DNA from 2 places in the Trichlorobacter sp. genome. Region 1 is predicted to be linked to the other one. Evidence: riboswitches for the same ligand, from Rfam matches in the RefSeq annotation. Region 1 holds a riboswitch; the other holds the start of a gene.

The links. A riboswitch is a leader RNA that binds a small molecule or an ion and turns the genes downstream of it on or off. The one in region 1 is predicted to bind S-adenosylmethionine.
Region 2: linked by a shared signal. The riboswitch ahead of metX (homoserine O-acetyltransferase MetX) and the one ahead of RBQ93_RS11925 (tetratricopeptide repeat protein) in region 1 are both predicted to bind S-adenosylmethionine.

Annotation. Positions count from the first base shown of each region.
Region 1 covers NZ_JAVEPN010000024.1:9,600-15,917, forward strand. Annotated here, with positions in the region: gene RBQ93_RS11905 (hypothetical protein) at 1-1,024, shown strand, start outside; gene RBQ93_RS11910 (MBL fold metallo-hydrolase) at 1,054-1,869, opposite strand; gene RBQ93_RS11915 (hypothetical protein) at 2,084-2,551, shown strand; gene RBQ93_RS11920 (DNA alkylation repair protein) at 2,571-3,251, opposite strand; gene RBQ93_RS11925 (tetratricopeptide repeat protein) at 3,784-4,437, opposite strand; SAM riboswitch class I at 4,517-4,603, opposite strand; gene RBQ93_RS11930 (metalloregulator ArsR/SmtB family transcription factor) at 4,752-5,054, shown strand; gene RBQ93_RS11935 (permease) at 5,029-6,063, shown strand; gene RBQ93_RS11940 (thioredoxin family protein) at 6,149-6,318, shown strand, end outside.
Region 2 covers NZ_JAVEPN010000004.1:61,366-86,235, forward strand. Annotated here, with positions in the region: gene RBQ93_RS03560 (phosphoenolpyruvate carboxykinase (GTP)) at 1-1,192, opposite strand, end outside; gene RBQ93_RS03565 (MBL fold metallo-hydrolase) at 1,272-2,102, opposite strand; gene RBQ93_RS03570 (DUF2892 domain-containing protein) at 2,099-2,311, opposite strand; gene RBQ93_RS03575 (efflux RND transporter permease subunit) at 2,322-5,555, opposite strand; gene RBQ93_RS03580 (DUF2845 domain-containing protein) at 5,559-5,867, opposite strand; gene RBQ93_RS03585 (efflux RND transporter periplasmic adaptor subunit) at 5,905-7,020, opposite strand; gene RBQ93_RS03590 (TolC family protein) at 7,017-8,291, opposite strand; gene pal (peptidoglycan-associated lipoprotein Pal) at 8,502-9,071, opposite strand; gene tolB (Tol-Pal system beta propeller repeat protein TolB) at 9,184-10,473, opposite strand; gene RBQ93_RS03605 (TonB C-terminal domain-containing protein) at 10,470-11,201, opposite strand; gene tolR (protein TolR) at 11,204-11,617, opposite strand; gene tolQ (protein TolQ) at 11,628-12,299, opposite strand; gene RBQ93_RS03620 (carbon-nitrogen family hydrolase) at 12,394-13,173, opposite strand; gene RBQ93_RS03625 (DNA translocase FtsK) at 13,180-15,528, opposite strand; gene RBQ93_RS03630 (OsmC family protein) at 15,525-15,932, opposite strand; gene RBQ93_RS03635 (hypothetical protein) at 15,929-16,783, opposite strand; SAM riboswitch class I at 16,935-17,037, shown strand; gene metX (homoserine O-acetyltransferase MetX) at 17,095-18,201, shown strand; gene ttcA (tRNA 2-thiocytidine(32) synthetase TtcA) at 18,205-19,005, shown strand; gene ispF (2-C-methyl-D-erythritol 2,4-cyclodiphosphate synthase) at 19,111-19,590, shown strand; partial or broken gene RBQ93_RS03655 (type I restriction-modification system subunit M) at 19,590-21,365, shown strand; gene RBQ93_RS03660 (hypothetical protein) at 22,082-23,059, shown strand; gene RBQ93_RS03665 (RNA-binding domain-containing protein) at 23,056-24,714, shown strand; gene RBQ93_RS03670 (type I restriction endonuclease subunit R) at 24,857-24,870, shown strand, end outside.

The DNA of each region.
Region 1 (6,318 bases):
CTATCCTTTACATTGGAAACACCTAATTAAGCTCACGCCTAATTTATTGAAGAAAATTATTTTTGAAGAAGGTTATCCTGGAATTGAAAATCTTAATCAAAATTATGTTAGAACTGCTAAACGTCAAGAAATTTTTAAACTTGTTAATCTTGTTGTGTTACCAAAACCCGTAAAAGATGATTATCATTATTTTCAAACAAATCAAATTGTCTGGGGTTGGCCACATGCTGTTCAAACGCCGGCGATTGTCGATGTGGCGATTGAAAAAAAGTTAACACTAATTGCTTGGGAACATATGTATGCTTGGGATCAGGATGTTAAAGGTAAACATATATTTGCACGCAATAATGAAATTGCTGGTTATGCGTCGGTTATCCATGCATTAACCTTAGCGGGTATCACTGCCGGCGCCTATGGGAATCATAAAAAAATCGCCGTTATCGGTTATGGGTCAACTGGCAAAGGGGCGATTACAGCATTACTTGGCCTCGGTGCAGAAAAAGTAAGTGTTTATTCAAGACGCTCAAAAGCACAAATTGCAGTTAATAATCCTCAACTTGAGTTTAAAAAATATCAAGTGAACAACAGTCACGTTTTGATGGAAGGGAAAAACGCTTTTACTGAATTAGCAGAATACGATATCATCGTTAATTGTATTTTACAAAATCCGTTAAAACCTAAAATGTTTATGTCAACCACACAAGCTCTATCCTTGCAAAAGCCATTATTAATTATTGATGTAAGTTGTGATGCGGGGATGGGATTCGAATTTGCTCAGCCGACATCTTTTACGCAACCACAATTTCATGTTGGTCATGTGACGTATTATGGTGTTGATCATAGTCCCAGTTTCTTTTTTGAAGCCGCTTCTTTTGAAATTAGTAAGGTGCTTTTCCCACACTTATTATTTGTTTTAGAAAATAATACATATCGCGGTAATTCCGTTCTTGAAAAAGCGATTGATATCGAACAAGGACAAATTATCAACAAAGAAATTATTTCTTTTCAGCAAAGAAATGTATAAAAACCTGATTTTGCGCAGTTAAATGCTGATTATAATTCGAAACACAGCCCTGTCCGTAGATAGGTAATTTTGTCTTGCATAATCGGCTTCAAGATTGTGAATGCTTTTTCACCAGTACAGTGGCAAGTTAAAAGGCGAACTTTTGTCTTTAATAAGGCATACCCAATATCTTGAATGATATTTTCGGCTTCGCTTATCCCACTCGAGTGACTATAAAGATGCAGTCCACCAATAGCTACATCAATTTGGCCCTTACTGAATTGACAGGCCGCATTGATGATATTTAACATTCCTTTATGAGCACAGCCCGCGACTAGATAATGTCTTTCTTTTTCGGTAATTAAAAGATTTTGTTCATGGGCAAAATCATCTTGTGGGTACGTTCCTGCGCGATATATAAATAAGTTACGATTACTGTGAGGATAAAATCTTTTCTCGGGCACTTGGCTAAATATGTGCAATTCTTCATCAATCACTAAATCTTTATTGACGAAAATTACCCGACTTGGCTCTGGCAAACTAACCCCAATATACACATATGTATCATTCCTTTTGGAAAAATGTTGATCTAAGGCTTGTTGTTGCACATAGATTTTTGCGTGTTTATTTATTGTTAAAAAGTGGGGAAGGCCACCGCCATGATCATTATGACCATGGGAAAGAACAAAAGTATCAACTTGGGATAAATCAATCCCAAGTGTGCGCGCATTATGGGCAAAATATTTAGAAGCCCCCGCATCAAAAAGAATTTTGTGTTTAGCCGTTTCGATATATAGCGCTAAGCCGTGTTCAAAATATAAGGCCGGGTTACTTGTCGTATTTTCCATTAAAACCGTAATTTTCATAAATTAATTGTTCTGACTTCTATAGAAAGAAGCCACTTTTAGTTTAGTCCTTCTAGAGTCTGCATACAAGAAAACCGCAAAGTATATATCCAAAAGACAACTTGATTGATCATCAAATTCGTGATTTAAAAACTTGGCAATTGATGATGATTTCTATTAAATTTCTCTATGGATTATGATAGCCTAATATTGGTATTTTACTGGAGGCCACGTTATGCAAATCGCCATCATTATTCATTCTGAGACTGGACATACTCTTGCAGTCGCAATAAAGATGCAGACAAAATTAATTGCTGCTGGTCACCAAGTGTCATTAGCACGTATTCAAGCACGGAATGATCGTGAAGTTGATGAGCAAAAAATTGAATTTATCAATTGTCCAAAGTTGCCAATAGCGGATGCTTATATTTTTGGCGCTCCCGTCCGTGGCTTTATGCTTTCTCCACTCATGAAAGCTTATTTAAACCAAATCGATGATTTATCTAAAAAACCCGTAATTTGTTTTTTAACTCAACACTTCCCCTTTAAGTGGATGGGTGGAAATCAAGCAATGAAACAATTTAAAGCGTTGTTACTTAATAAAAATGCGCATATAAAAAATCACCATATTTTCAATTGGTCAGCGAAAAAGAAACGTGAAAAACAAATAAATGTGGCTATCCATCAATTGGATTTTTCGTAATCGTTAATACTGTTTTTTTCTATTTATATAAACTGCGTAAGGCTTTAACCCGTATTTTAAATTCATCATTGATGCGGAAAGAATCACACATTTTTTGAATTCCTTTACCAATGATCTTGTAGTGTAATGATTGTGACTTAATAAAATCGATCACTACTTCCGGATTATAAATGGCCAAATCCGCTAGTAACCAAGCTTCCGCCATTTGCACGTAATGTTCTTGATCATTATGCAATAAGGCTAAAATTTTTAGGGTATAATGTCGATCTTTTTGCCAACCACTAAGAAAAATCACATAGCCCCACCTTCTAACAAACGTAAGTTCAGATTGAATATATTGTTTGGCTTTTTCATAAACATAAGAAAAAGATGGAGCTTTTGTCAGCAATTGCAATAAAAAGTCGACATGCCACCAATCATGTAAATCAGAAAAATGGTCTTCGATAAAAGAAATTTGATCTTCATATTTTTTAATCGACTTGAGCGAAACATAGAAATAAATGCGATGAATAGCACTATTTTTGGAAAGATACGGATATAATTCTGCAACATCAATTTTACTTTGATAGTATTCTTTGGCAATTAAATCAATGTCTGCGGTTTTGATATTGTCAATTGCGTTTAGCCGCATTAACGTTTGTTCATAAAGCATAATTTGTGTCCTCTTTTTATGGATATAACGACGAATATCATTTTTCATTACGAATAATTCATTAATAAGTGTCCAAGACTAAAACTTGATTACTGCTTAAAATCCTACTTTATTTTATCAATTACTAGTAGCATTTAATAGCAGGTTTAATCGCGTTTTTTAATGCCTAATGTCAATTTTATCATCACTAAAGAGCGCTGACCTCGATGCCTTTATGTTTAATGCTTCGCGGTGGCGGCTAGTAAAAAAATACCGTTATTCTATATTCAAACTGGGAATAGCGACCATAAACAACTTGTTAGATGAAAATACTATTTAGTTTGAAAATGCCTACTACTATGAATTTATTCAATTTAATAATTCATTTAGGTGCTTCGTGTAATTATTTATCTATGCTCTTATTTTGATTTCTCTTTTTATATACAAACCGTCTTTATTAGTTTAATTCCGACTTTATAAATATTTTAATCGCTGCCATCATATCATCACGTTCATGTAAAAGCGCGACTTCTGCTTGTGAAATTATATTGTCTTTGAGAGCTTGTCGAATTGGATCAACGTATAAATGTTCGCAAAGAGCTCAACAATAGCCGTTTTTTAATACTGGCTCGCCACGACTAAAATTTATACTATCATCGGTATTAAATAATGTTTTTCTTATCCAGCGAATGTTTAGTCGAAAATAAGCAAAATCATTTTCGACAGGGACTAAACCATGGCAAAATTCACAAATCGGATTATTATGATAAATTTCAAACACTTCATTAATCTTTTCTTCTGAAAAGCGAAAAGCTTCTTTTAAAAAGCGTAAGCCTAATTCCTCACCTTGCAGGTATTCTCGCACGGCATAAGCGACTGACTTATTATAATAGTACTTGGCTTTTTCTAAATCTTGTGGAACATGTAAACCATCTTTATATATTTTCCCAAGGTTATAGGCGGCGTTTGGGTTTAAACGATTCGCCATTTTATTATAAATTCTAAAGGCTTTAGCAAAATCTCGGTCAACGATTTGGCCTGTCAAATAGAACGAGCCGATTGCGTTTTTTGCATATGCGTAATTCATGTCAGCGGATTGTTTAATCAAGTGATAGGCTTTCTTTACATTTTTATCTTGACCATTTTTACCAAATAAATAATCAATCCCTTCTAAATATAGTTCACGTCGTTTCTTATTATAGGCAATAACATCATTTTTTGGCGGAGGCAACTTACCATACTTCTTTGTTTCCATATATTTCTCCTTTTTAATATAGGACCAAAAAGAGAAATAAAAAGCCCATCGAAATGATGGGCATAGATAAACTATGTGTTTCCCATCATTCAAGCTTTAGCACCTTGCGTATCGTAGGTTGCTGACGGGTCACAGGGCTTGTCCCTATCCGTTCTCTTTATGGTGAGATTGTTATAGCAAATAAAAGGCGTTTTGTCGAGAGGCGGTTTATCGATACAAATTGTCTTAAGTGATAAATCAACTTTGACTTTGATTAAGCAAAAATATAAAATATCAATATTGAATATAGATAAACATCTATATATAGGAGGCCGATGAATAAAAAAATGGCAGAACGATTTCACGCTCTTGGTGATCCTAATCGTTTAATAATTATCGATGCATTAGCTAAAGGTGAAACGTGCGGTTGCACGATTATTAATAATCTTTCCATTTCGCAGCCAACGCTGTCTTATCATCTAAAAATAATGACTGATAGTTCCATATTGAACGCTTATAAAGAAGGAACGTGGAAAAAACATAAAATCAATCATAAAGAGATAAAAGAAATGATCGATTATCTAAATTCTTTGCTACAGAAAGAAAAAACTTGTGACAGCGTTTGCGATAATATTTAGTTGGCTTAATGACCAGCTTTTGAAAATGGTTTGGCTACAAAATATCATCGACTGGTTATTTAAAACAATTTTTAATGTTGACCCCGAAACACTTTTCTACAAGGCAGGAACCTTTTTTCTTTATGATGTTATTAAAATATTCATATTGTTAACAGTTCTTATCTTTATCTCATCCTACATCCAGTCTTTTTTTGCCCCGGAACGCACCCGCGCTATTTTAAGCAAAGTAAAAGGCCCTTTTGCCAACATTATCGGTGCTCTTCTCGGAACAGTAACGCCCTTTTGCTCATGCTCATCGATTCCCATTTTTATTGGTTTCACGAAAGCTGGCCTACCAATTGGAGTCACATTTTCTTTTCTTATATCTTCACCCTTGGTTGATCTTGCTTCCGTTATTTTGTTGGCCAGCATCTTTAACTGGCAGATTGCGTTAGTCTATGTTGTGATGGGCTTATTAATTGCTGTGATTGGTGGAACACTGATTAGCGTTTTCAAAATGGAGCGCTATGTCGAGCCCTTTGTTACCGCAACTTTAGAAGAAACAGCAATTGAGACTAATCATGTTGATGATTTTAAAATGACATCGAAAGAACGTGTAAATTACTCATTTAGTCAAGTAAAGCAGATTATTCATAAAGTATGGCTCTACATTTTTATTGGTGTGGCAATTGGGGCTTTAATTCATGGTTTTGTTCCGCAAACATTTATCGAAGCAGTTCTTGGGACCAATAATCCATTCTCAGTCATAATCGCAACCTTACTTGGCATGCCGATGTATGCCGATATTTTTGGGACACTCCCAATTGCTGAGGCATTGGTCCTCAAAGGTGTCGGCCTCGGAACGGTGCTTGCTTTCATGATGGCGGTTACCGCTTTATCGCTCCCTTCGATTATCATGTTAAAAAAAGTTGTTAAAACAAAATTGCTTTTAACTTTTATTGGCATTGTTTCATCTGGCATCATTATTATGGGATACGTATTTAACGCATTTGGCTTTTTGTTAATTTAGGACAAATTATTCATCACATCAATAAATCATTATCATAAGAATTTAAATACTAAATTAGACTTAAAACATCAAGGAGGATCTTACTATGGTCATAAAAATTATGGGTTCTGGTTGCGCGAATTGCCGTCGTTTATTTGAAAACACTAAAAAGGCCATCGCTGAATTAGCTATAGAGGCCGATATTCAATACATCACTGACATTATGCAAATCGCTAATGCCGGTTTGATGCGTACACCAGGTTTAATCATTAATGA
Region 2 (24,870 bases), on a different contig from region 1:
GTGCGTTGGGATGGGCTGCCGGACGGCCGCAACCGGGGGTCCAGGCGTTACCTTGCCAGTCGGTCAGCTTTGCCGGCGGTTCCTTCGTCATCCCTTCCCACCAGACATCCCCATCCTCAGTCAGGGCCACGTTGGTAAAGATCGAGTTTTTCTCGCAGGAGATCATGGCGTTGGGGTTGGTATCGTAGTTGGTACCCGGGGCAACGCCAAAGTAGCCGTACTCGGGGTTGATTGCGTAGACCTGACCGTCAGCGTTCGGCTTGATCCAGGCGATATCGTCGCCGATGGTGGTTACCTTCCAGCCCTTGTCCTGGAACGGCTTGGGCGGAATCAGCATGGCAAAGTTGGTCTTGCCGCAGGCGCTGGGGAAGGCTGCGCCGACGTAGGACTTCTCGCCGGTGGGGGATTCAACCCCCAGGATCAGCATATGCTCGGCCAACCAACCCTCATCACGGGCCTGGACCGAGGCGATCCGCAGCGCCAGACATTTCTTGCCCAGCAGGGCGTTGCCGCCGTAGCCGGAGCCGAAGGACCAGATGGCCCGCTCTTCTGGGAAGTGAACGATGTATTTTTCCTTGTTGCAGGGCCAGGCAACGTCTTGTTGGCCAGGGGCCAGCGGCATACCAACCGAGTGCAGGCAGGGGATGAATTCGCCGTTGCCCAGCACGTCCAGCACCTTTTTACCCATGCGGGTCATGATCCGCATGTTGACCACCACGTACGGGGAGTCGGTGATTTCAACGCCGATCTTGGCGATATTGGAACCGAGGGGACCCATGCTGAAGGGGATCACGTACATGGTCCGGCCCTTCATGCAGCCCTTGAACATGCCTTTGAGGGTGTCCTTCATCTGCTTGGGATCGACCCAGTTGTTGGTGGGGCCGGCATCCTGCTTTGAACGGGAGCAGATAAAGGTGCGGTCTTCAACCCGGGCAACATCGATTGGATCAGAGAAGGCCAGATAACTGTTGGGCCGTTTGGCTTCGTTCAGCTTGATGAAGGTGCCGCTTGTCACCATCTGGGCGCACAGCCGATCATATTCTTCCTGGGAACCATCGCACCAGTGAATGCTGTCAGGCTCACACATTGCAGCTACTTCTGCCACCCAGCTTTTAAGCTGTTCATTCGTCACGTCATACGCCATGTCTACGGCCTCCCCTTCGGTTAAATAGAAATCTTGTACGCAATTCACGGTAGGAAAAATTTTATTTTTACTTACCTAGCATAAGAATCACTAAAATAAAAGGGGCTAACAAATGTTTAGGCCGATACTACAGGCTGAGACCGTAGCCAACCTGGGCGTTATGGAAGGCTGCAGGAAAAGCCTGTTGGAGCCGGCAGGCGGCTGAAAAGCCGGTGCAGTGACTGACAGCCAGTTTTTTGATCTGCCATGTTGTCAGCGCCTGGATGGTCTGTTCCAGTTGGTCGGCAGAGCAAAAGCCCAGATGGGTGCCGCCGACCACGGCGTAGATGTCGTTGCGGCCGCTTTGAGCACTGACATGCTGCAGGGTGTTGATCAGACCGGCATGGCAGCAGCCCAGCAGAACTACCAGTCCTTTGTTGGTGGTGATCACCAGTGACTGGTCGTCGTCAAACCGGTCACGCTGGCTGGCGCTGAGATCAGTGAACAGGCCGCTGTCACCGGTTTCAAAGCCGGTGGTGCGAGGCACTTCGCCGGTCAAGGCGATGCCCGGCTGGATCTCACGATACCCCGCGCTCAGATCGAAACAGGCCCCTTGTCCTTCCAGGTACTCGCGAGGATAGGGCAGCCCCAGCGACAGCGATTCACCGGTGTCCTTATGGCGATAGCGTGGCGTAAAGACGGCCGGATGGGCAAAGACCCGCTTGGGGCCACAGCTGCGCAAGAGCGGCAGCAGCCCGCCGCTGTGATCGTAATGGCCGTGGGACAGGGCTACCTGACCGACCTGATGCAGGTTTTTGTTCATCCGCTGGGCGTTGTGCAGCAGGGTAAAGCCCTGACCGGTATCCCACAGCAGCGTATCGCCGTTATGCTCAACCAGTGCACTGAAACCGTGCTCGCCCAGGGTGCCGGAAATCGGCCCCACCGAATTTTCGCAGAGGATCGTGATCCGGGTGCTCATTTGCAGCAGCCGTCAGTGGGAAAGCGCGGCACCCCCATCTTTTCAAGGATGATGAACAGCGGGCAGAACTGGGTGAAGCCTGACTGGAACAGGTTCAGGCCCACAAAGCCGGTGAACCAGAGCCAGAGCGGTGAGTGAAAATGGGCCAGCAACAGCGAGATGACGATGAATGCACCGGCCACGATCCTGACGATCCGTTCGATGTACATGGAGGCCTCCTTAAGCGGGGGTGTCGGCAGCGTGGGGCTGCCCGATATGGTGCCGTTCTTTCCAACCCTGCACCAGGAAGTACAGGATCGGGATAGTGACCCGCGACAGCAGGGTCGAGGCGATCTCGCCGCACATCAGGGCGATGGCCAGCCCCTGGAAGATCGGGTCAAAGACAATCACGAAGCTGCCTACCACCACGGCGGCGCCGGTTAGGAGCATCGGCCGGAAGCGGACCGCACCGGCCTCAATGATTGCCTCGTCCAGCGGCATCCCCTCAGCCCGCTTCATCTCAGCAAAGTCGATCAGGATGATCGAGTTACGCACGATGATACCGGCCAGGGCGATGAAGCCGATCATGGAGGTGGCGGTGAAAAAGGCTCCGAACAGGGCGTGGCCCGGTAGAATGCCGATCAGGGTCAGCGGGATCGGGGCCATGATCACCAGCGGGGTGGTGAAGTCCTTAAACCAGGCCACCACCAGGATGTAGATCAGTACCATCACGGCGCCAAAGGCGATCCCCAGGTCGCGGAACACCTCGTAGGTGATGTGCCACTCACCGTCCCACTTCATGCCCATCGTGGCTTCAGACCAGGGCTGCCGGGCAGCCAATATCTCGATTGTGGAGCCGTCCGGGGTCGGCAGGGCGGCAATCTGGTTCTGCATCTTGAGGATGGCATAGACTGGCGCCTCGATCTCGCCGGCCACATCGCCGATTACATAGACGACATTTTTCAGGTTTTTGCGGTAGAGCGTCTTGGCCTCGCTGCCGGTCTGCACGGTTACCAGCTGTGACAGCGGCACGCTGCCACGGGGGCCGGGCACGCTGATCGAGGCCAGATCGGCCAGGGAACTGCGCTGGTTGGTTGCCAGCCGCAGGTTGATGGCCACCGGCTCCTTCTCCTTGGGCAGGTGCAGCAGACCTACATCCTGGCCGGACAGCGCCATGCTCAGGGTGCGGGCCACGTCGGCCACCTTGATGCCGGAGAGGGCCGCCTTTTCGCTGTCCACCACAAAGGTGGCCTTGGGCTGGTCGCTCTCGCGGTACCAGTCAACATCTACCACCCCGGCGGTGGCAGTGAAGATCGCTTTGATCTTTTCGGCGATGCTGGCACGTGCTGTGTCATCCGGGCCGTAAATCTCGGCCACCAGGGTTGAGAGTACGGGCGGTCCCGGCGGAATCTCGGCCACCTTGACACTGGCCTGATGCCGGTCGGCCACCGTCTTGAGCAGCGGACGGATCTTCTTGGCCACGTCATGTGACTGTGCGGAACGATCCCCCTTGTGCAGCAGGTTGATCTGGATATCGGCCAGGTGTGGCCCCTTGCGCAGGAAATAGTGCCGCACCAGGCCGTTAAAGTTGAACGGCGCACTGGTGCCGATGTAGAGCTGGAAATCGGTCACCTCCGGCACGCTGCGCAGGGCATCGCCCATCTCGCGGGTTATCCGGGCGGTCTGCTCCAGCGGGGTCCCTTCCGGGGCGTCGATGATTACCTGCAGCTCGTTTTTGTTGTCGAACGGCAGCATCTTGACCGTAACTGCCTTGAAGTAGATCAGCGAGCAGGAGGCCAGCAGCAGCACCACCACGGCGATCAGGAAGCCGTTGCGCAGTTTCACGTCGTGCAGCAGGCGCCCCATCCAGTGGCGGTAGAAGGCGGTCAGTTTTGATTCGCCTTCCGGTTCGGCCCCGCTATGGTGCTGGCCCTTCATCAGGCGGTAGGCGAAGTAGGGAGTCACGATGAAGGCGATGAACATGGAGAGGATCATGGCCATGCTGGCCCCCACCGGGATCGGCCGCATATAGGGGCCCATCAGACCGCCCACAAAGCCCATCGGTAGGATCGAGGCGATCACGGCGAAGGTGGCCAGCACCGTCGGGTTGCCGATCTCATCCACGGCGCGGATGGCCGCCTCCAGCGGCTCAAGGACTGTGGTGGTGAAATAGCGGTGGATGTTCTCCACCACCACGATGGCGTCGTCCACCAGGATGCCGATCGAGAAGATCAGGGCGAACAGCGTGATCCGGTTCAGGGTGTAGCCGATCAGGTAGAAGATCAGCATGGTCAGCGCCAGGGTGACCGGGATGGCGATGGCCGCCACGGCCCCGGCCCGCCAGCCCATGAACAGGGCGATCAGGATCGTGACCGAGATGGCGGCCAGGAACATATGAAACAGCAGCTCGTTGTTCTTTTCACGGGCGGTCTCGCCGTAGTTGCGGGTCACCGTCACCTGGATGTCGGCCGGAATCACCCGGCCCTTCATAAACTCCACTTTTTTCAGCAGGTCGTCCGCCACCCAGGTGGCATTGGCCCCTTTGCGTTTGGCAATGGAGACGGTAACGGCGGGGTAGTCCTGATGGGGATTACCGCCCAGCTGGCGATGACCGACCCCCTGGCCGAGGGCCATGAAGACGTAATCATCCGGCTCCTTGACCGTATCGTTGACCTGGGCCACATCGCCCAGATAGACCGGCCGGCCGCTGTGCAGGCCCACCACCAGCTGGCGCACCGACTGTTCACTGTCCAGAAACAGCCCGGTCTCCACCAGCATCTCGCGGTTGGCACCGCTGAAGGCGCCGGAGGGGAGCGAGGCGTTGCCCTGCTGCAGGGCTGCTGCGATCTGGAGCGGCGAGATGCCGAAGCCTGCCAGCCGGGCACCGTCCAAGGTTACCCGTAGCTGCCGGGTGAGGCCGCCCTTGATCTCGGCCTCGGCCACATTGTCGGTCTTCTTCAGCTCGTCGCAGATTTCGCGAGCCACCTTGCGCAGCATGGCGTGATCATAGCGTTCTGACCAGAGGGTCAGGGCCAGGATCGGCACGTCGTCGATGGATTTTGCCACCACCAGCGGCTCGCCTGCGCCAGCCGGTAGCAAGGTGCGGTTACTCATCACCTTGTTATACAGCTTGACCAGCGACTCTTCCATGTTCTGGCCCACCTTGTAGCGGACCGTGATCACCCCCATTCCGGGGCGGCTCATGGAGTAGAGGTATTCCACGCCGGATATTTCCCACAGCCGCCCTTCAAACGGCTTGACCACCCGCTCCTGCACCTCCTGGGGTGATGAGCCGGGCAGTGGCAGATAGATGTCGATCATAGGCACCGAGATCTGCGGTTCCTCTTCGCGCGGGGTCATCTTGATGGCGAACAGGCCGAGCAGCAGCGCGGCCACTACGATCAGTGGCGTCAGTTTCGAATCGATGAAGGCGCGGGCCACCTTGCCCGCAAAGCCGAGGGACGGTTCAGTCATGGTCTATTTCCCGTAGCCCAGGGTCTGCACTTTTTCCAGTACCCCGTTGCGGAAGGTCAGCGTATGCATCAGGCGATGCGGCCCCTCGTTGTAGGTCCATTCTTCCACGTTGATCAGGATGGTGGTGCCACGGTATCCGGCCTCCGATTCGGTGCGTACATTTTTGAAGCTGGGCGGGTCGCACTCGACATAGACTTCGGCCATGGTATCGCCGGTGGAGACGATGGCGCCGTTGGGGCAGCGGAAGTTATCGGCCCGGGCACTTTCGGCCAGGGCTGCCAGCAGGCCCAGGGTCAGCAGCAATGTCTTCATAACGCTCCCTTTCGAAACGATCGTCGTATCTCGGTTGTTACGGGACCAGCTTGGCCCCATCCACCAACGTTGTCCGGTGGGTTGCCACGATCCGTTCACCGCCGGTCAGGCCGGCCAGGATCTCGACCTGGCCACCGGCTGCCTTGCCCACCTTGACCAGCCGCATTCTGATGGTGTCAGTCTGGTCAACCGTCCAGACCGCCGTTAAGGCACCCCGCTCAAAGATGGCCTGCTTTGGCACCAGCAACGTCGTGCGGGTGGTGTCCAGCGCCAGGATCGCCCGCCCGAAGAGTCCGCTTTTCAGACCACTTACGCGCAGGTTGACCTTGGCGGTGAAGGTGCGGCTGGCGGGATCGGCTGCCGGCACCAGTTCTGCCACAGTGGCGTTGACGGTTTTCTGTAGCGCATCCAGGCTGACCTGGACCGGCGTGCCGGGGCGCACCAGTGCAGCGTAGCTTTCCGGTACGACCAGTTCCAACTGGTAGCTGGTTTCGTCATCGATCGTCATCAGCGGCTGGCCCGGAAAGACGGTTACCCCCAGGTCGACCTGCTTGCTGGTGATGATGCCGCTAATCGGTGCAGTGATCCGCGCATAATCGGCCATGGCCCCGGCGGCCCGTGCGTTTTCACGTGCCTGACGCAGCCGGGCCTCGGCACGGGCAACGCGCTGATGTGCCAGGGCACACTCGGTCTGACGGGTTTCGAATTCCTGGCGGGTCAGGGCCTGTTCGTCATAGAGCACCTGGAAGCGGCTCAAGGTGGCGTCGGCCAGTGTGCGTTGTGCCAGGGCCTCGTCCAGCCCGCGCTGCGCCTCTTCGATACCGGCATTGGCTGCGCCGGCCTGGGCCAGCTGTTCCTGTGCCTCCAGCCGGGCCAGCAGTTGGCCCTTGCGCACTCGATCTCCTTCACGCACCTGCAGCAGGCTGACCGTGCCGGGGATGCGTGCCGCAACCAGGGCGCTGGTGCGGGCCCTGACAATTCCGGACAGTTCGACCGTCTGCGCCAACTCACTGCTGGTGACGGTAACCACCGGCACATCCTTCAGTACCTGCTGGCTTGCCGGCGGTTGATCATGCGTGTTGGAACATGCGCCGAGGGCGATCAACAATGCCCCAAGGGCGGGCAGGCGGAGTAGTAGCGGCAGTCGGGTCATTGCTGAATCTCCTTCAGAAAGCTGCCGGCAGCGTAATAGACGCGACCGGTGGCCAGTGTCAGGGCGGTGTCGTTCTCCACCAGGGCGGCGCGCGCCTGATTAAGTGCAGACTGGGCATCGAGCAGTTCCAGCATGGTGGCCAAAGCGTTATCGAACCGCTTTGAAAGCAGCCGGGTGGCCTCCTCAGCCGCTGACACCGCGTTACGGGCAACCGCCAGCCGTTGTTCCGCTTCCCTGTGCCGCAACCAGGCCTCATGTACCTGATAGCTGACCTCTTTGCGGGTTTGGGCAAGTTGCTCAACTGCTGCTGACCGCACAGCCTGTGTCTGGCTGCTTGCATGCCAGGTGCGGAACCCGTCAAACAGGTTCCAGCGTGCTGCAATGCCGGCCACCCAGGAGTTGTGCTCTTGTCCGAATGGCCGCGTGTGGTCGTTCATCTGCCAGGAGCCAAAGGCTCCGACAGTGGGCAGGAATCCGGCACGGCTCTGCAGCAGGGCGGCATCGGCCTGGTCTTTGCCCAGCTCGCTGGCAAACAGGTCCTGGCGCTGCTGCTGGGCCAGCTGCAGCAACTGATCAGGCTGCTGGCCGGGATGGCGCAGGCTGACCTCGCCGCCGGCATCAACCTGTGAACCACTTTGGCCACCCACGGCCAGCGACAGTTGCATCCGGGCCAGAGTCAGGTTGTTGGCTGCGCTGATCGCCTGTTGCTCTGCTGCTGCCAGATGGGTTGCGGCCCGTAATTCGTCCGATTTTAGCCCCAGCCCGGCCGCTACTCTGACCGTGGCCTGACGCCGGCTCTCGCGAGCCTCTTCAACCGCTTTTTCTGTGGCCTGCAGCAGTGCCCTGGCCTGCTGTACCGCCAGGTAGTGCTGGAAGATGCTGAAGGCAATCTGTTCGCGGGTCTGTTCAGTGATCGCCTCCTGACGTTCGGCAGCGTAACGCGCACCACGCCGGGCAGCCCAGGCTTCGGGCATGAACAGGGGCTGTTCGACAGTGACTGCTGATTTGAAATCATTGACCGGCGACGGGTCGTTGAGGCTGGAGATGGCGAAGTCCTGATTTGTAAAACGTCCCTGATTCAGTTTCATCATGAAGGTGGTGACCGGCATGTTGGAACGGGTCCAGCTTTCTTCCACGGTCACGCTGGGCAGGTAGTGCAGTGACGCGGCTGTGGCGCCGGAGCGGGCCGCTTCGGCCTGGAACCGTGCGGCGCGGCCCTGGTGGTTGCGTTCCAGTCCTTGCGCGATCGCTTCCTGCAGGGTCAGTTGCATCAGATCACTTCCCGCTGCCCTGACTCCGGGCAGAAGGCTTGCGATGATTATGAAGGTTATTCCGAATATTCGCATGCGCCATCCTTGAACGTTAATATATATCTTTTCATATATATAAAAAAATATAAAAGTCAAGCCGGCAACAAAAAAAGCACCGGACCCGGGGGAGGTCCCGGCAACCGGTGCTTTTGTCAGACAGGGAACAGCTGCCTATTGTACGATCAGGAATTCGGCGCGGCGGTTTTTGGACCAGGCGGCCTCATCGTTACCCTGCACAGCAGGCTTCTCTTCGCCGTAGCTGACGGTGGAGAGCCGGTCGGCGCTGACGCCCAGGTTGATCAGATATTTTTCAGCGGATTTGGCACGGCGGTCGCCCAGGGCCATGTTGTATTCGTCGGAACCGCGCTCGTCAGCGTGGCCTTCGATCTTGACCTTCACGTCGCCGATCTGCTTGAGCAGCGCCTCAGCGTTTTGGGACAGTACGTCGCGTGCATCCTGACGCAGGTCGGACTTGTCAAAGTCAAAGTAGACGGTTGCCAGAGCTACGCCCACGGATGCCTTAGCGGCAGCTTGTTCCTGAACAGGCTCAGCAACTGTGGCTACCGGTGCTGCAGCCTGCGCAGCGGGAGCTGCAGCCGGAGCAGCCGGTTCAGCCTGCTGAACGGTCTGCTGCTGGACCATCGGCTCATCCTTGGTGACAACTTCTTCTTTGGCACAGCCAGCAGCCAGCAGGGCGGTCAGGCTCATAACAACCATCAAACCTCTAAATTCCTTACGCATTGACGCCTCCTTGGTGATTCCGTAATCAACAGCTTGTGATGCGTTACGCATGTCACAATGTGCTTCAGTATACTCAACAGAGCGTCTTTTGCAACCGCAACTCGTAAAAAACTTAATGGCGTGGGGCCCAGACGGGGTGAATGTTGTTGCCGCTGCTCCGGCTGACCTTGGTCTGGCCGCTGCCGTCGGCCCGCATGACGTAGATCGCCTCGTTGCCGCCTCGTTTTGAGCTGAAGGCGATCAGCCGGCCGTCCGGCGACCAGCGTGGCCGCTCGTTGCTGCCCTCACTGGTCAGTTGCGTATCACCGCTGCCGTCTGTGTTGATCACAAAGATCTGAAAGCCGCCAGACTGGTGGGTGTAGGCGATCTTGTCGCCCTTGGGCGACCAGGCCGGATTGAAGTTATTGCCGCCGTTGGTGGTCACCCGCTGCACATTACCGCCATTGGCATCCATGATGAAGATATGGGGTCTGCCGAGACGGTCGGAGACAAAGGCGATCTTGGAGCCATCCGGCGACCAGGAGGGCGACAGGTTGGCGGCGTGGGAGACGGTCAGTCGTTCGGGGGAAGAACCGTCACGATTGATCAGGTAGAGCTCGGTGTTGCCGTCCTTGGACAGCCCCAGGGCGATCCTGGTGCCGTCCGGCGACCAGGCGCCGGTAATATTAACCCCTCGCCGCGTGGAGAGCGGCACGTCCACCGTGCTGGACAGGGCCCGCTTGTAGAGATCGGGGTTGCCGCGTTTGTAGGAGGTAAAGATGATCTCGCGGCCATCAGGGGAGACATCGGGGCTGATGGTGATGGCGCCGCTTCTGGTGATCTGCTGCAGATTATGGCCATCCCAGTCCATGGCAAAGATCTCTTTGTTGCCAGACTGGGTGGAGACAAACAGGATGCGTGAGCTAAAGGGACCACGCTCGCCGGCCAGGGTGGCCAGCAGCTCGTCGATGAAATGGTGGCTGAAGCGTCGCAGGTCCTTACGGCTGCCCAGGTAGCGCTTGACCAGCAACGGTTTTTTGTTCAGCACGTCAAACAGACGGAACTCAACCGTCAGCTCGTCGCCCCGCAATTCGTATTCGCCTCGGATCAACAGGTCGTAGCCGGCAGTAAGCCAGGGGATGAAATCTATGACGCTCAGCCCCAAGCCTTGCGGCAGGGGGGCGGCATCACGCCGTTCGGCGGTGAAAAGCCCCGACATGGTCAGATCGAACACCTGGGCCTCGGCCATCTCGTTGGCCAACTCGGGTCTGACGGTGTCACCCAGCGGCTGGGCTGGTACGATAGCCAGCCTGAGCAGCCGGTTGCCCGGTGCCGTTACCTCGATATAGGTTGCGCTGCCGGCGGTGCCGGTCAGGCTGCAGAGCAGCGCCAGACCGCACAGCAGGCGGATGATCCGTTTCATTGCTGCGTGACTCCTTGGGGTTTGAAGACAAAGGTGCCTTCATAGGTGCTGCGCCCTGGCGGTGGTACGATCCGTTGCTCTGCAAGGCTGATGGCCCGCTGCACGGCGCTCTCGAACAGCTTGTCGCCATTGCTGCGCTCGAACCTGGTCCGTAGGATGCGGCCATCACCATCGACGGTCAGGCGCACCACTGCAAAGGGAGCCGAGCTCTGGTAGCTGATGGTCTTGCGGAAGGCGTCTTTCAGCCGTGAGTGCAGGTAGGCGGTGTAATCGCTACCGGCCTGGCTGCCTGCGGCCCCCGGCATGCCGACCTTGCCGCCGCCGATCTTCCTGCGCAGCGATTCCAGCGCAGCTGCCTGGCGCTGTTCTGCAGCCTTGGCGGCCAGTTTGGCCATCCGCTCCTGAAACCCGTGGTCTTCACTGGGGGCGGCCTTGCCGCCGGCGTTTGAGGGGAACGGTGTGGCTGGTGGTGTCTGGGGGCCGGCCTGGGGGGCTGCTGCAACCTCGTCTTCGCTGGCTGGCGAGGCTTCCGGTAACGGGCTGCCGGCCTGGGGGGCTGCCACCGGCAGGTTGACGACATCCACATAATAGGTGGTTTGCAGCTGGCCCAGATCGGGTTGCAACTGTTGCAGCCAGACCATACAAACAAAGGCCGCCACGTGGACCGTGGCGGAGAGGAGCAGCGTGACACCCAGCCAGGTGTCTGATCGTCGTTGCAGGGCGTGCATGGTTATTTCTGGGCCGGCTCCGTCACCATGCCCAGACGTTCAATGCCGGCGCCCTTGATATCGGCCATGGCCCGCACCACCTCGCCATAGGGTACGCCGGCGTCGGCCTTGAGGAAGACCTCTTTCTTAGTGCGGGTGGCGAACAGCTCGCTCAACCGTTGCCGCAGGTCACCGGCCGGCACCTCGTCCTTGTTGATGAAGGTGCGCCCGTTGAGGTCAACCGCTACAATAACCGTATCTTCCTGGGCACTCATCCCCTTGGTGTCGGCCTTGGGCAGGTTGACCTGCACCCCCTGTTGCATCATCGGTGCGGTGACCATGAAGATCACCAGCAGCACCAGCATCACGTCCACCAGGGGAGTGACGTTGATCTCGGCAACCATGCCCCGTTCGTCGTTTCCTCGTCCCATAGCCATCGAGCTGCTCCTACTTGCCGGTGATGTTGCGCTGGACAATGTTCAGGAACTCGGTGGAAAAACTGTCCATCTCTTTGACCAGCACCCGGATCTTGTGCTGGAAGTGGTTGTAGGCCATGACGGCCGGAATGGCGGCGATCAGGCCGATGGCAGTGGCCCGCAACGCCTCGGAAATGCCGGGCGCCACCACGGCCAGCGAGGCCGAGCCGGTGCGGCCGATCCCCTCAAAGGCCACCATGATCCCCCAGACCGTGCCGAACAGGCCGATAAACGGCGAAGCCGAACCGGTGGTGGCCAGGAAGGTGGTGTATTTTTCCAGGCGGTTGATCTCCTGGTTGGTGGCACGACGCAGGGCCCGGGTGACGTTGTCGATGTCGCCCAGATCGGTGCTGACGCCGGTCTGCTCCTGCTTGGCATCGCCATCCATCACCTGCTTCAGCTCGCTGTAGCCTTCATTGAACAGCATCACCAGCGGTGAGCTGGAGAAGCGGTCGGCCTGGGCGGCGATGGTGTCAAAGCGCTTGGTCTTCCAGAAGAAGTCCATGAAGCGGACCGATTCGCTGTTGGCCTTGTGGATCTGGAACAGCTTGTAGAAGATGATCGCCCAGGATACCACCGAGAAAAAGATCAGGATCACAAAGACCGCCAACACGACCGGTCCGGTACCGGCCAGACTCAACATATCTGTCACAACAAACCTCCAGATGCTCTACATTAGACGTGCACTTAAAGAGTAGTCGCCCCAGATCGAGGCGTCAAGAAATTCAGGGATTAGTCTAATAAACTTCAGGTCTTCGGTCGTTGAAGCAGGGGATCTGGGCCCGCCAGGTATCCATCGTCTCCCAGGAGAGCGGGGCCACGATCTCCCCCGGCAATTCACCGCCATCGGCCAGCACCTCGCCCTTGGGGTCTATGATCATGCTCATGCCGAAGAAGTCCAGTTTGCCGATCAGGCCGCAGGCGTTGCAGGAAACCACGTAGAGCTGATTCTCGATGGCCCGTGCCCGCAACAGGGTGCGCCAGTGTTCCTGGCGCGGCTTGGGCCATTGGGCCGGCACGCAGATCACCCGGGCCCCTTCCAGGGCCAGCCGGCGCGACAGCTCGGGGAAGCGCAGGTCGTAGCAGATGATCACGCCGATCTTGCCCAACGAGGTTTCGGCCAGACACCAGCCGTCGCCCCCCTTGAAGGCCTTGTCCTCCCCCAGCAGTGAGAACAGGTGCAGCTTGCGGTAGCTGGTAACCAGGCGACCGTTGTCGATGACATGGGCGGTGTTGTAGACCCGGCCGTCACCGGCCGGTTCCGGCTGACTGCCGACGATCACCAGCTGGTGGCGGGCCGATAGCTGCTGCAGCTCGGCTACCACCGCATCGGTCTGTTGGGCCAGCTCGCTCAGGTTCCGGTAAGCGAAGCCGGTGGACCACATCTCCGGCAGTAGCGCCAGTTGGGCCCCTTGAGCGGCGACTCGAGCCAGCGCCTCGCGGACATAGGCCAGGTTGGCGGCGATATCCCCCTGCTGGACGGTGAACTGAATGGCTGCGGCTGTGATGTCCATCATGAACTCCTACTTGTTGATCGGCGAGTTCAGGTACACGTTGATATTCTCGAGGAAGATCTCGCGGGGCTTGCTGGTGCCGTCGCCGGGGGCCACCATCCCCTCCCGCTCCATCATCTCGATGATCCTGGCGGCCCGGTTGTAGCCGATCCGCAGGCGGCGTTGCACCATCGAGATGCTGGCCTGCCTGGTTTCGGCCACCAGACGCAGTGCATCCTCCCAGCGTTCATCCAGCTCTTCATCGCCGAAGTCGGTCTTGTCGTCGCTGTCCTTCATCTCCAGAATCGACTTTTCGTAGACCGGTTTGCCCTGTTTCTTGAGGAAGTCCACCACCCGTTGCACCTCGGCATCGGAGACAAAGGCGCCGTGAATCCGTTGCAGGCGTCCCGTACCGGGGGGCAGGTAGAGCATGTCGCCCATGCCCAGCAGGCTTTCGGCGCCGTTGCAGTCCAGGATGGTGCGTGAATCGACCTTGGAGGAGACCTGGAACGAGATGCGCGACGGCATATTGGCCTTGATCAGGCCGGTGATCACATCCACCGACGGCCGCTGGGTGGCCAGGATCAGGTGGATGCCGGCAGCGCGGGCCTTCTGGGCCAGACGGGCGATATGCTCCTCCACCTCGCGGCCGGCCACCATCATCAGATCGGCCAGCTCATCCACGATCACCACGATGTACGGCAGGTGGCTGTGTTCCAGCGGTTCCTTGTCATCCAGCACAAACGGCAGCGGTTCGTCGAGCGGCGCAGCGTCCTCGCCTTCCAATACCTCTTCCAGTTCCTCGATGATTTCTGCATCAGAGGCGGCAAGGGCGTCCTGTTCTTCCTCTTCGGTGGCCAGCTTGCGGTTGTAGGATTCGATGTTGCGCACGCCCTTGTCGGCCAGCAGCCGGTAGCGGCGTTCCATCTCCACCACGGCCCATTTCAGTGCCAGCGAGGCCTTCTTCGGCTCGGTCACCACCGGCAGCAGCAGGTGGGGGATCCCCTCGTACATGGAAAATTCCAGCATCTTGGGGTCCACCATGATGAAACGCACGTCCCGCGGAGTGGCAGTGAACAGGAGCGACAGGATCATGGTGTTGACCGAGACCGACTTGCCGGAGCCGGTGGAGCCGGCCACCAGCAGGTGGGGCGCCTTGGCCAGGTCGGCCATCGAGGGCAGTCCGGCGATATCCTTGCCCAGGGCCAGCGGCAGCTTCATCCGGCTCTGTAGAAACTCCTCGCAGGTAAAGATCTCCCGCAGGTAGACCGTCTCCCGGTCACGGTTGGGCACCTCGATCCCCACCACCCCTTTGCCGGGGATCGGCGCCACGATCCGGATCGAGAGCGCCTGCAGGGCCATGGTCAGATCGTCGGCCAGGCCGGCGATCTTGCTGATCTTGATGCCGGGGGCCGGGGCGAATTCGTACATGGTGATCACCGGGCCGGGCGCGATCTCCACCACCTCGCCGTCGATGCCGAAGTCCAGCAGCTTCTTCTCCAGCAGCCGGGCGTTGACTGCCAGTGCCTCTTTGTCAACCCGGCGATCGCTGGCTGGCGGCGGGTCAAGCAGTGACAGGGGCGGGGTGTGGAAGCCTTCCTGCTGGGTGATAAAGTCGAAGGTCTCCTGGATCGGTTTGTCTTTGGCAGCCTCCTTCTTCTTCTCCTTCTTGAAGAAGTTGGGCTTGGGTGGCGGTGGCGGCGGGGCCTGGGGTTTGATGACCGGGCCGCTGGACGGTGCCGGCTTGCCGGCTGCCAGGGCCTTGTCCCGTTGCTGCTCATCCTTGCGGTGGGCCTGCCGTTCCCGCCAGGCGGCCCACTTCTGGCGCATGGTTTCCAGCCACCAGCCGGCAAACAGTACAAACGAGAAACGGCACAGTATCATGATCGAGGCCGCCAGCAGCGGCAGCAGCACCAGCAGGGCGCCGGTGGTGCCGACCACTGCCCGCAGAAAGCGGACCGTCAGGGCGCCGATGGCGCCGCCGGTGGGGACCTGTTGGCCGAACAGCACGGTGGATTCGAGATTGAAGGCGAACAAGGCCGACAGGGAGAAGAGCAGACCGCTGAAGGCGGCCAGCTTGTAGCCACGCAGCCGCAGTTCCTTGAAACGCAGCAGGTTGGAGGCCAGGAACAGCAGCGCCCCCGGCACCAGATAGGCTGCCAGGCCGAACAGCATGAAGAACAGGTCGGCCACCTGGGAACCCAGCCGCCCCCCCAGGTTGCGCACCCCGCCTTCGCTGGACCAGCTGTTCAGCGACTGGTCGGCGGCGCTGAAGGTCAGGAAGGCCAGCAGGATGAAGATACCCAGGGCGGCAAGCCCCATCCCCTGCAGCTCTTTTTTCAGTTTTTCCTTGCGGGCGTCGTCCACGGGCCGGTTCACACGAGTTGGTAGTCGATGGAAAAGGCCGGCGGGGTCATGATGGCCTTCTTTACCGAACAGAGACCGGCGGCTTTGACGATGGCGCCGCGGTATTTTTCCGGAAAATCGGTTGGCAGCTTGATGGTCAGATTGACCGCTGCCAGGCGGCGCTTGCCCTGCTCGTCGGTCTCAAAGACCGCCTCTTGGGTAAGTGCCACCCCCTCGGTGGGGATGTGCCGCGCCCGGCAGAACTCCATAACATACACCCCGGCGCAGGTGCCGATGGCCCCCAGAAAGCAGGCATAGGGAGACGGCGCCGCGCCTTCGCCGCCGTCCTCGACGCTCTGGTCAGTTGCCAGGCTCAGGCCGTCGGGGTAGTGGGCGCTCACCCGCTTGTTGCCGTCAAGGGTGATCTCGATGGTCATGGATTGGGCTCCTTGGCTGGATCCTGCTTGGGTTGCTCGGCCGCTTGGCTGGCTTTCGGCTCGCGGTTAATGCTGAGCAGTTCACTCATCGACTCAAACTGGTCCATGTAGAGTTCAACCTCGCTGGTCTCCTGCAGCAGGAAATCCTGCCGCCGTTTCTCAAGGGCACGCTTGATCCCCTCCAGCGCCTTGAATTTGGTCTGCACCTTGGAGCTCAGGTTAGCCCGGGCTTCATCAAAATTGGGATACTGCAGGTTGATGAGCGGGTCATAGGACAGGCTGCGGGTCCGGAAGTTAGGGTATTCCCAGAGGATGTTCCCCTTGCGGTCCAGAATCTGGGCGGTCATGATCAGGTAGTTGTAGTCGGCTTCAAGGGATTCCATCAGGTTGGCCGAGACCATCCGTTCCGGGCGGGTGATGCCGCTGATCACTACTACCATCAGGGCGTCCAGGCTGCTTTTGTGGATCAGCTCGATTATGCCGTCGGTCTTCCAGAAATATTTATTGTACTGGATCGAGGCATCATCACGCCGTTCACGGCGGAAGAGTTGCTCCTTGAACAGGGCTTGCGGATCGGTATCCAGCATGGTCACGGTGTAGAAGCTGTTGGTATTCTTGATCAGCCGCGTCAGCGAGCGTTCATAGAGCCGGCTCTGCCTGGTCAGCAGCTCGATCAGTTCCTCCCGTTGCGGGTGGCGGATGTCGGACTCGCTGTCCACGATGATCGGCACGATGCCAAGCACCTTGACCTGTTCGGCAAAACTGTCTTGCGGGACATTAAAATAGTTGTGGGCGCAGCCGCTGAAAAGCGGCAGCAGGGCCAGGCCCAGCAGCAGTACCAGCCGTTTCATGTCGCCTCCTCGCGTAGGATTGATGCAGACTCTGCAACTGGTTATCTATACCAGATGCCCACCACTATTTCCAGACCGTTCTGCCGGCCTCAGCACCGGATATTTGATTGACAAGCATGCTCGGCTTACCGTACTGTTCCGCTTAACAATCTGCTTATCGAGAGTGGTGGAGGGATAAGGCCCGACGAAGCCACAGCAACCGGTCCCCGCAGGGACGCCAGGTGCTAAATCCTGCCGCAAGGCGAAGATGAGCGAGGTTTTCGGCGTACACCACCCAAAGCCCCTGCTCATCATGAACAGGGGCTTTTTGCATGTCGGTCGGCATCATTCAGGAACAGAGCATCACCTTTGACGCAGGCATCAGGCTGGAGAGCGGGCGGATACTTGCGCCGGTGACCCTGGTCTATGAGACCTACGGCACCCTGAATGCCGATCGTTCCAACGCCATCCTGGTGGAGCATGCCTGGACCGGCGATGCCCATCTGGCCGGCAAGCGGCGGGAAGAGGACACCAGGCCCGGCTGGTGGGATGCCATTGTCGGTCCCGGTCGGCTGCTGGACACCGAGCGCTACTTCGTGATCTGCTCCAACGTGATCGGCTCCTGCTACGGTTCCACCGGTCCCACCTCGATCAACCCCAAGACCGGCAAACGCTACAACCTGACCTTTCCGGTGATCACCGTGCGCGATATGGTGCGGGCTCAGGAGCTGTTGCTCAACCATCTCGGCATTGAGCGGCTGCTGACCGTGATGGGGGGCAGCATGGGTGGCATGCAGGCCCTGGAATGGGCCACCCAGTACCCGCAGCGGATCGCCTCAGCCATTGTGCTGGCCACCACTCCCCGGCCGTCACCCCAGGCCATATCGCTGAACGCCGTGGCCCGCTGGGCCATCTTCAACGATCCCACCTGGAAGAAGGGGGAGTATAAGCACAACCCCAAGGATGGCCTGGCCCTGGCGCGGGGCATCGGCCACATCACCTTCCTGTCCGACGAGTCGATGTGGCAGAAGTTCGGCCGACGTTACTCGGCCAAGGACGGTCTGTTCGACTTCTTCGGTCAGTTCGAGGTGGAACGCTACCTGAACTACAACGGCTACAACTTTGTGGACCGTTTCGACGCCAACTCCTTCCTGTATCTGGCCAAGGCGCTGGACCTGTACGACGTGGCCTGGGGCTACGAATCGATGGCTGAGGCCTTCGGTCAGGTGAGTGCGCCGATCCAGTTCTTCGCCTTTACCTCCGACTGGCTCTACCCACCCTACCAGACCGAAGAGATGGCCACCTGTCTGCGTGCACAGGGTAAGACGGCCGAGTACCACCTGATCCCCTCGGCCTACGGCCACGATGCCTTCCTGCTGGAACACGAGACCTTTGCCCCGCTGGTACGCACATTCCTGGACCGGGCCGCCAGGGGCTAGCGGATGGCCTGCCCGCAGGGGGTTGATTCCAAACTGTGGCGCAGTCTGCGCCACTCGGTTGGCCGGGCCATCGCCGACTTCGGCCTGATCAGGGAGGGCGACCGGATCTGTGTCGGCCTGTCCGGGGGCAAGGATTCACAGGCCCTGCTGCTGCTGTTGCGCGAGTTGCAGCAGCGGGCGCCGATCCGTTATGAGCTGCTGCCGGTCACGGTGGATGCCGGTTTTGCTGGTTTTGATTGCGAGGCGATCCAGCGTTTTGTGGAGCCGCTGGGCTTGGCGCTGCAGGTTGAACGGACCGACCATGCTGCGGTGATTAACGCCAAACTGCGGCCCGGCTCCTCATACTGTTCCTTTTGTGCCCGTCTTAAGCGGGGCGCACTGTACGGGGCGGCCCGACGGTTGGGCTGCAACCTGCTGGCCTTGGGCCATCACCGTGACGACTTCATTGAGACCCTGCTGATGAACCAGTTTTTCATCGGCACCCTCAAGGCGATGGCGCCCAGGACGGTCTGTGACGACGGCGATATCACCGTGATCCGGCCACTGGTCTATCTGGCCGAAGGTGAGATCATCGAGCTGGTCCGGCAGGCCGGCATCAGCTCAGTCTCCTGCTCCTGCCCGGTGGCCGGCGATCCCGATCAGCAGCGGCAGCGGATGAAGCGGCTGCTTAACGAGCTGGAGCGGGATATCCCCCAGGTCAAAAACAGTCTGCTGGCAGCCTTGGGCAATGTGCAGCCGCGGCACCTGCTGGATACAACCGTCCCAAAGACGGTTAACGCAAAGTATGAAAGCAAGGCGCAATGACGCAGAGAAATGCACGACTGGTAGCGTTGTTTGCTAACAGGAAACCTTCTTTGCGCCTCTGCGCCTTTGCGTTAAAATGGTTTTGATTGGAAAGGACTTTATGTGATGCGTATCGGACATGGCTATGACGTCCACCGGCTGGTGGATGACCGCAAGCTGATCATGGGCGGGGTGGAAATCCCGTGGGACAAGGGGTTGCTGGGGCACTCCGATGCCGACGTGTTGCTGCATGCGGTTGCGGATGCTCTACTGGGGGCGCTGGCCATGGGGGATATCGGCAAGCACTTCCCCGATACCGACCCGGCCTTCAAGGGGGCTGACTCGATGAAGCTCTTACAGCACGTCGTGGGGTTGGTGCGGGGGCGCGGCTACCGGGTCGGCAACCTGGATGCCACCATCATTGCGCAACGGCCCAAGATGGCGCCGCACATCCCGGCCATGCGGGAGAACATCGCCCGGGCCTGCGGGGTGGAGGTTGACCGGATCAACGTCAAGGCCACCACTGAGGAGGGTCTGGGCTTCACCGGTACCGGTGAAGGGATCTCGGCCCATGCCGTGGTGCTGATGGAAAGGATCACATCGTAATGACTGATTTCAAAGGTATGGCCAATAAAATCTGGAGCGTGGCCGACCTGCTGCGCGGTGACTATAAACAGTCTGATTACGGCAAGGTCATTCTGCCGATGACCGTGCTCCGCCGTCTGGATTGCATCCTTGCTCCCACTAAGCAGGCTGTGCTGGATTACCTGCCAAAGGTTGAAAAACTCTCCGACAGCGCCAAAGACCTTACCTTGAACAAGGTGGCCAGGCTTAATTTCCATAACCGCAGCAAGTATGATTTTGCCAGAATCAAGGCGGAACCGGCCAATGTTGCAGCCAACCTGCGTAACTTCATCAACGGCTTTTCTGCCGGTGCCCGCGAGATTGTGGAGTATTTCAGTTTTGATGACCATATCTCCCGTATGGATGATCCACACACCAACCTTCTGTTCAAGGTGGTGGATGAGTTTGCCAAGATAGACCTGACGCACATCACCACCATGCAGATGGGCTATGTCTTTGAAGAGCTGATCCGCAAGTTTGCTGAAATATCCAATGAAACCGCCGGAGAGCATTTTACCCCCCGCGAAGTTATCAAGCTGATGGTTAATGTTCTTTTCAAGAGCGATAACGAGATTCTAACCAAAGAGGGAATCGTCAAAACCCTCTATGACCCGGCCTGCGGCACCGGCGGCATGCTTTCGGTTGCTGAGGATTATCTGAAAAACCTGAACCCCAAGGCCAAGCTTGAGGTGTTTGGTCAGGAGATCAATCCCGAATCTTACGCCATCTGCAAATCAGACATGCTGATCAAGGGGCAGAATCCGGCCAACGTGAAGATGGGCAACACCTTTACCGTTGACGGCCTGGAGGGGGAGCATTTTGATTACCTGCTCTCCAATCCCCCCTTTGGCGTAGACTGGAAAAAGGCAGAAAAGATCATCAAGGCCGAGGCAGAAAAAAAGGGCTTTGCCGGACGGTTCGGCGCAGGTCTGCCCCGCATCAACGACGGCTCGCTGCTCTTTCTGCAACATATGATTTCAAAGATGAAGCCGGACGGCAGCCGCATCGGCATTGTCTTTAACGGTTCGCCCCTCTTTACCGGTCAGGCAGGGGGCGGCGAGAGCGAAATCCGTAAATGGATAATTGAAAATGACTGGCTGGAGGCGATCATCGCCCTGCCGGATCAGCTTTTCTACAACACCGGTATATCAACCTACATCTGGATTCTCACCAACCATAAAGAGCAGGAACGCAAGGGGAAGATTCAGCTTATCAACGCCACCGGCAGTAAAGATGATGAAAACCCGGCCATCACCGAAAACCGCTTCTGGCAGAAGATGCCCCGCAGCCTGGGCAACAAGCGTAAAGAGATACCGGAAAACGGCAACAGCCGGGGCATTGGCTATATCACCAACATCTATGGCAATTTTGAAGAAAATGAGTTTTGCAAGATTTACCCCAATGACTTCTTTGGTTACTGGCGGGTGACGGTTGAGCGACCGGAGCGGGACGCTGCCGGAAAGATTGTGAAAGGCCGTAACGGTGAGCCAAAGGCCGACTCAAACCTGCGTGATTTTGAGAAAATTCCTTTTCTGCGGAAAGATGAGAACGGCAAACTGGTTAAGCAGACCATCGCCGAATATTTTAAGCGGGAAGTTAAGCCACACGTGCCCGATGCCTGGATTGATGAGAGCAAGACCAAAGTAGGGTATGAGATCAATTTCACCAATTATTTTCATGAATTTAAAAAACTACGCTCACTTGATGAAATCAAGAAAGATATCCTGAAACTGGAGAATGAAAGATTGAAGCTAGAAAACAAAGGTTCTGGTCTTTGTAAGAAGTACGAAAAATACAAAGATTCAAAAGTAGAATGGATTGGAGAGATTCCAGAAGGGTGGAAAATCAAAAAAATAAAGTATCTAGCTCAGGATGAAGATACCCTCTTCCTTGATGGTGACTGGATTGAAAGTAAAGATATTGTTTTTGATGACTCTCAAATTAGGTATATCACTACAGGTAATGTTGGTGAAGGAAAGTACAAGGAACAGGGGCAAACATACATTACCGAGGAGACATTTGAGAAGCTTAATTGCACTGAAGTCTTCCCAGGTGATTTAGTCATTTCGCGCTTAAATCCACCTATCGGTAGATGTTGTATCATCCCTGATCTCGGCAAACGAATCGTAACATCGGTAGACAATGTTGTCCTTAGACCGAATACAGAATATCAAAAATCATTTCTCAAATATGCAATGTCAAATCCTCGATATTTTGAGTACACATCTCTGATTGCGCGAGGTGCTACTATGCAAAGAATTAGTCGTGGTTTATTGGGTGACATCGAATTGCCGGTCACAACTGATTATACTGAGCAAACACTTATAACTTCTTTTCTTGATAAGAAAACAGCTGATATTGACCAGCTTATCGAATTAAAGGAAAAGTTAATAACTCTTTACAAAGAATATCGTTCCACATTGATTTCGGATGTAGTGACTGGAAAAATTAATGTAAGTGATGAGGTTATAGGATGACACTCTGTACTGCATGGGTACGGCAAGAAAATGACAAACAAGAACTGATTGTGGCGACAGACAGTTGCTTGTCTGGGGGAGAACGGTGGCACACAGGAGTAAAACTGTTTGAACTTCCAAGAAAAGACTGCCTTATCTGTTTCGCTGGCGACACAGAAAGAACCTATCCTTTAATACTGAACCTCATCTCTTCGATTAAATTTGACGCCCACCTATCCAGTGCCAGCACCGATATTAAAGAGGTTTTGGAGTATATAACCAATTTATTTACAGAGTTATGCAACTCAATTTCTAATTATGGCACTCGCGAATTCAAGGATGTTTTAGGCAGCTTCAACTTTCTGTTTGGAGGCTGGAGCTGGAAGGACAGCAAATTTTATATTTGGAGACTTGATTATTTGCATGATGCAAAAGGTTTTGTTCCAACTCAGGATCATGACAATCTGATTTTTTCGTTTATCGGGGATAACCTCTATGAAGCACAGGAACTTTTGCAAAAGGAGTTGGTAGACAACAGAAAAGTATTGGCTGGACGTTTAGATATGGAGCCATTAAATGTCTTGATCAGGATGATTAGAGAAAAGGAATACGATTCAATAGATGGTGCCATTCAGTTAGCTAAAATTTATCCGCCTGGGTCAGTTGAGTTTTTTGGTGTTATGTGGCCTTCAATAAGTGGAAAAAAGACTTTTCTGGGTAAGGATGTGACATTTGATAACAACCCTGACGTTAAATTTATTGATCCTGACACAGGAAGCATATTAGGTCATGGCCTTCCTGAAACCCTTGATGCTATTGATGAGAATATATTTGGAACCAATGCGCAAATTGTAAAGGAGCTTTACCCCGACGGGCATCTAAAGCCAAATGCAACAGCAAGACAAAAGATGGTATTAAAGCAGATATTAGCTGAAGTCGCATACTCTAACTTCGTCAATGGTTTAGTCAGGCCGGATGAGGAGGAGGATGTATGAAGTCCCCGGATCTGCTTAATAAGCTTGAAGAACTCAGAAACATGAAATCTGAGAACGAGATTGTCGAATTTAAGGAAGCCAAAAATGATTACCATTTCGACAAGATAGGAAAATATTTTAGTGCGCTCTCTAACGAGGCAGCTCTTAAATCGCTTGCTAATGCCTGGCTTGTATTTGGCGTCCATGACAAAACCCACAACATTGTTGGCAGCAGCTACCGTGTAGATACCCGCTCTCTTGAATCCCTGAAAAAAGAGATTGCCGACAAGACAACCAACCGCATTACCTTTATTGATATTCACGAACTTACCCTGCCGGAGGGCCGGGTGCTCATGTTTCAGATTCCAGCTGCCCCCAAAGGTATCCCTGTCGCCTGGGAGGGCCATTATTACGGGCGTGATGGAGAGTCCCTTTCCCCCCTTAATCTGGAAGAAATAGAGCGCATCCGCAGCCAAGGCACAGAGAAAGACTGGAGTGCTGTTATCAGTGATGAGGCTACATTGGATGATCTATCAGCAGATGCTATTCAGAAAGCCCGGTCAGCGTTTAAAACCAAAAATCCTAAATTGATTGATGAAATTGACGGCTGGGATGACCTGACCTTTTTGAACAAGGCGAAGGTATGCATTAAAGGCAAGATAACCCGCGCCGCCATCATTCTGTTGGGCAAGGAAGAATCAGAACATTTTATAAGCCCTGCAACTTGCAAGATTACCTGGGTATTAAAGGATCGAGATAATATTGAGAAGGACTACCAGCATTTCAGTTGTCCTCATATTCTTAACACTGAGGCAGTATATGGCAAAATCAGAAATCTGAAGTATCGCTATCTTACTGACGGCACACTTTTCCCTGATGAGGTGGATCAGTATGAACCGTACATCATCAGAGAAGCATTAAACAATTGCATTGCCCACCAGGACTATCAGATCGGCGGCAAGGTTACCGTTGTTGAGCGAGAGGATGGCTTCCTAACGTTCAGCAATTCCGGTACTTTCATCCCCAAAAGCATCAATGAAGTCCTTTTCTCTGATGCCCCGTCACTACACTACCGCAACAAGTTTCTGGCCGATGCAATGGTGAATCTCAACATGATTGATACTATTGGAAGCGGTATCAAGAGAATGTTCATGCTACAGCGCAAGAAGTATTTTCCTCTGCCAGAATACGATCTTAAACCGAATGAAGTGAAAGTTACCATCTTCGGTAAAGTGCTTGATATGAGTTACGCCCGTAAGGTTGCCACACTTCCTGACTTACGCCTGGAAGAGATTATTCTCCTCGACAAGGTGGCTAAACAGCACCCGTTAGCTGCTGCTGAAATCAAGCTACTGAAATCAAAAGGGTTGATTGAGGGTAGAAAACCGAACTTCCACATTTCCGCAACAGTGGCAAAGGTAACAGGTGATAGAAGTGCCTACATCAGACAGCGTGGTATTGATGACGATTATTGCAGGAAAGTCATTATCGATTATTTGAACGAATTTGATGAAGGTAAGAAAGTAGATTTTGAAAGGGTGCTTTTAGACAAACTTCCAGACGTTTTAGACGAAGAGCAAAAGAAAAACAAAATAAAGAATATTCTGCAACAACTTAAAAACAATGGAATTATTCACCCTGACGGTAAAGTGTGGAAAATGTCTAAACCGGCCTAGATAGATTTTTTTAGACATTTTTAGACATTTCTGGACTAGCGCCTAAAACGTGTTTAAGCAACGCAACCAACTGTTATATATGTATTTTTAAGTTTGGTAGTGGCATATATGCCCCGACCAAAACAAGAAGGAAGTATCAGAGATGACCAACCTCCA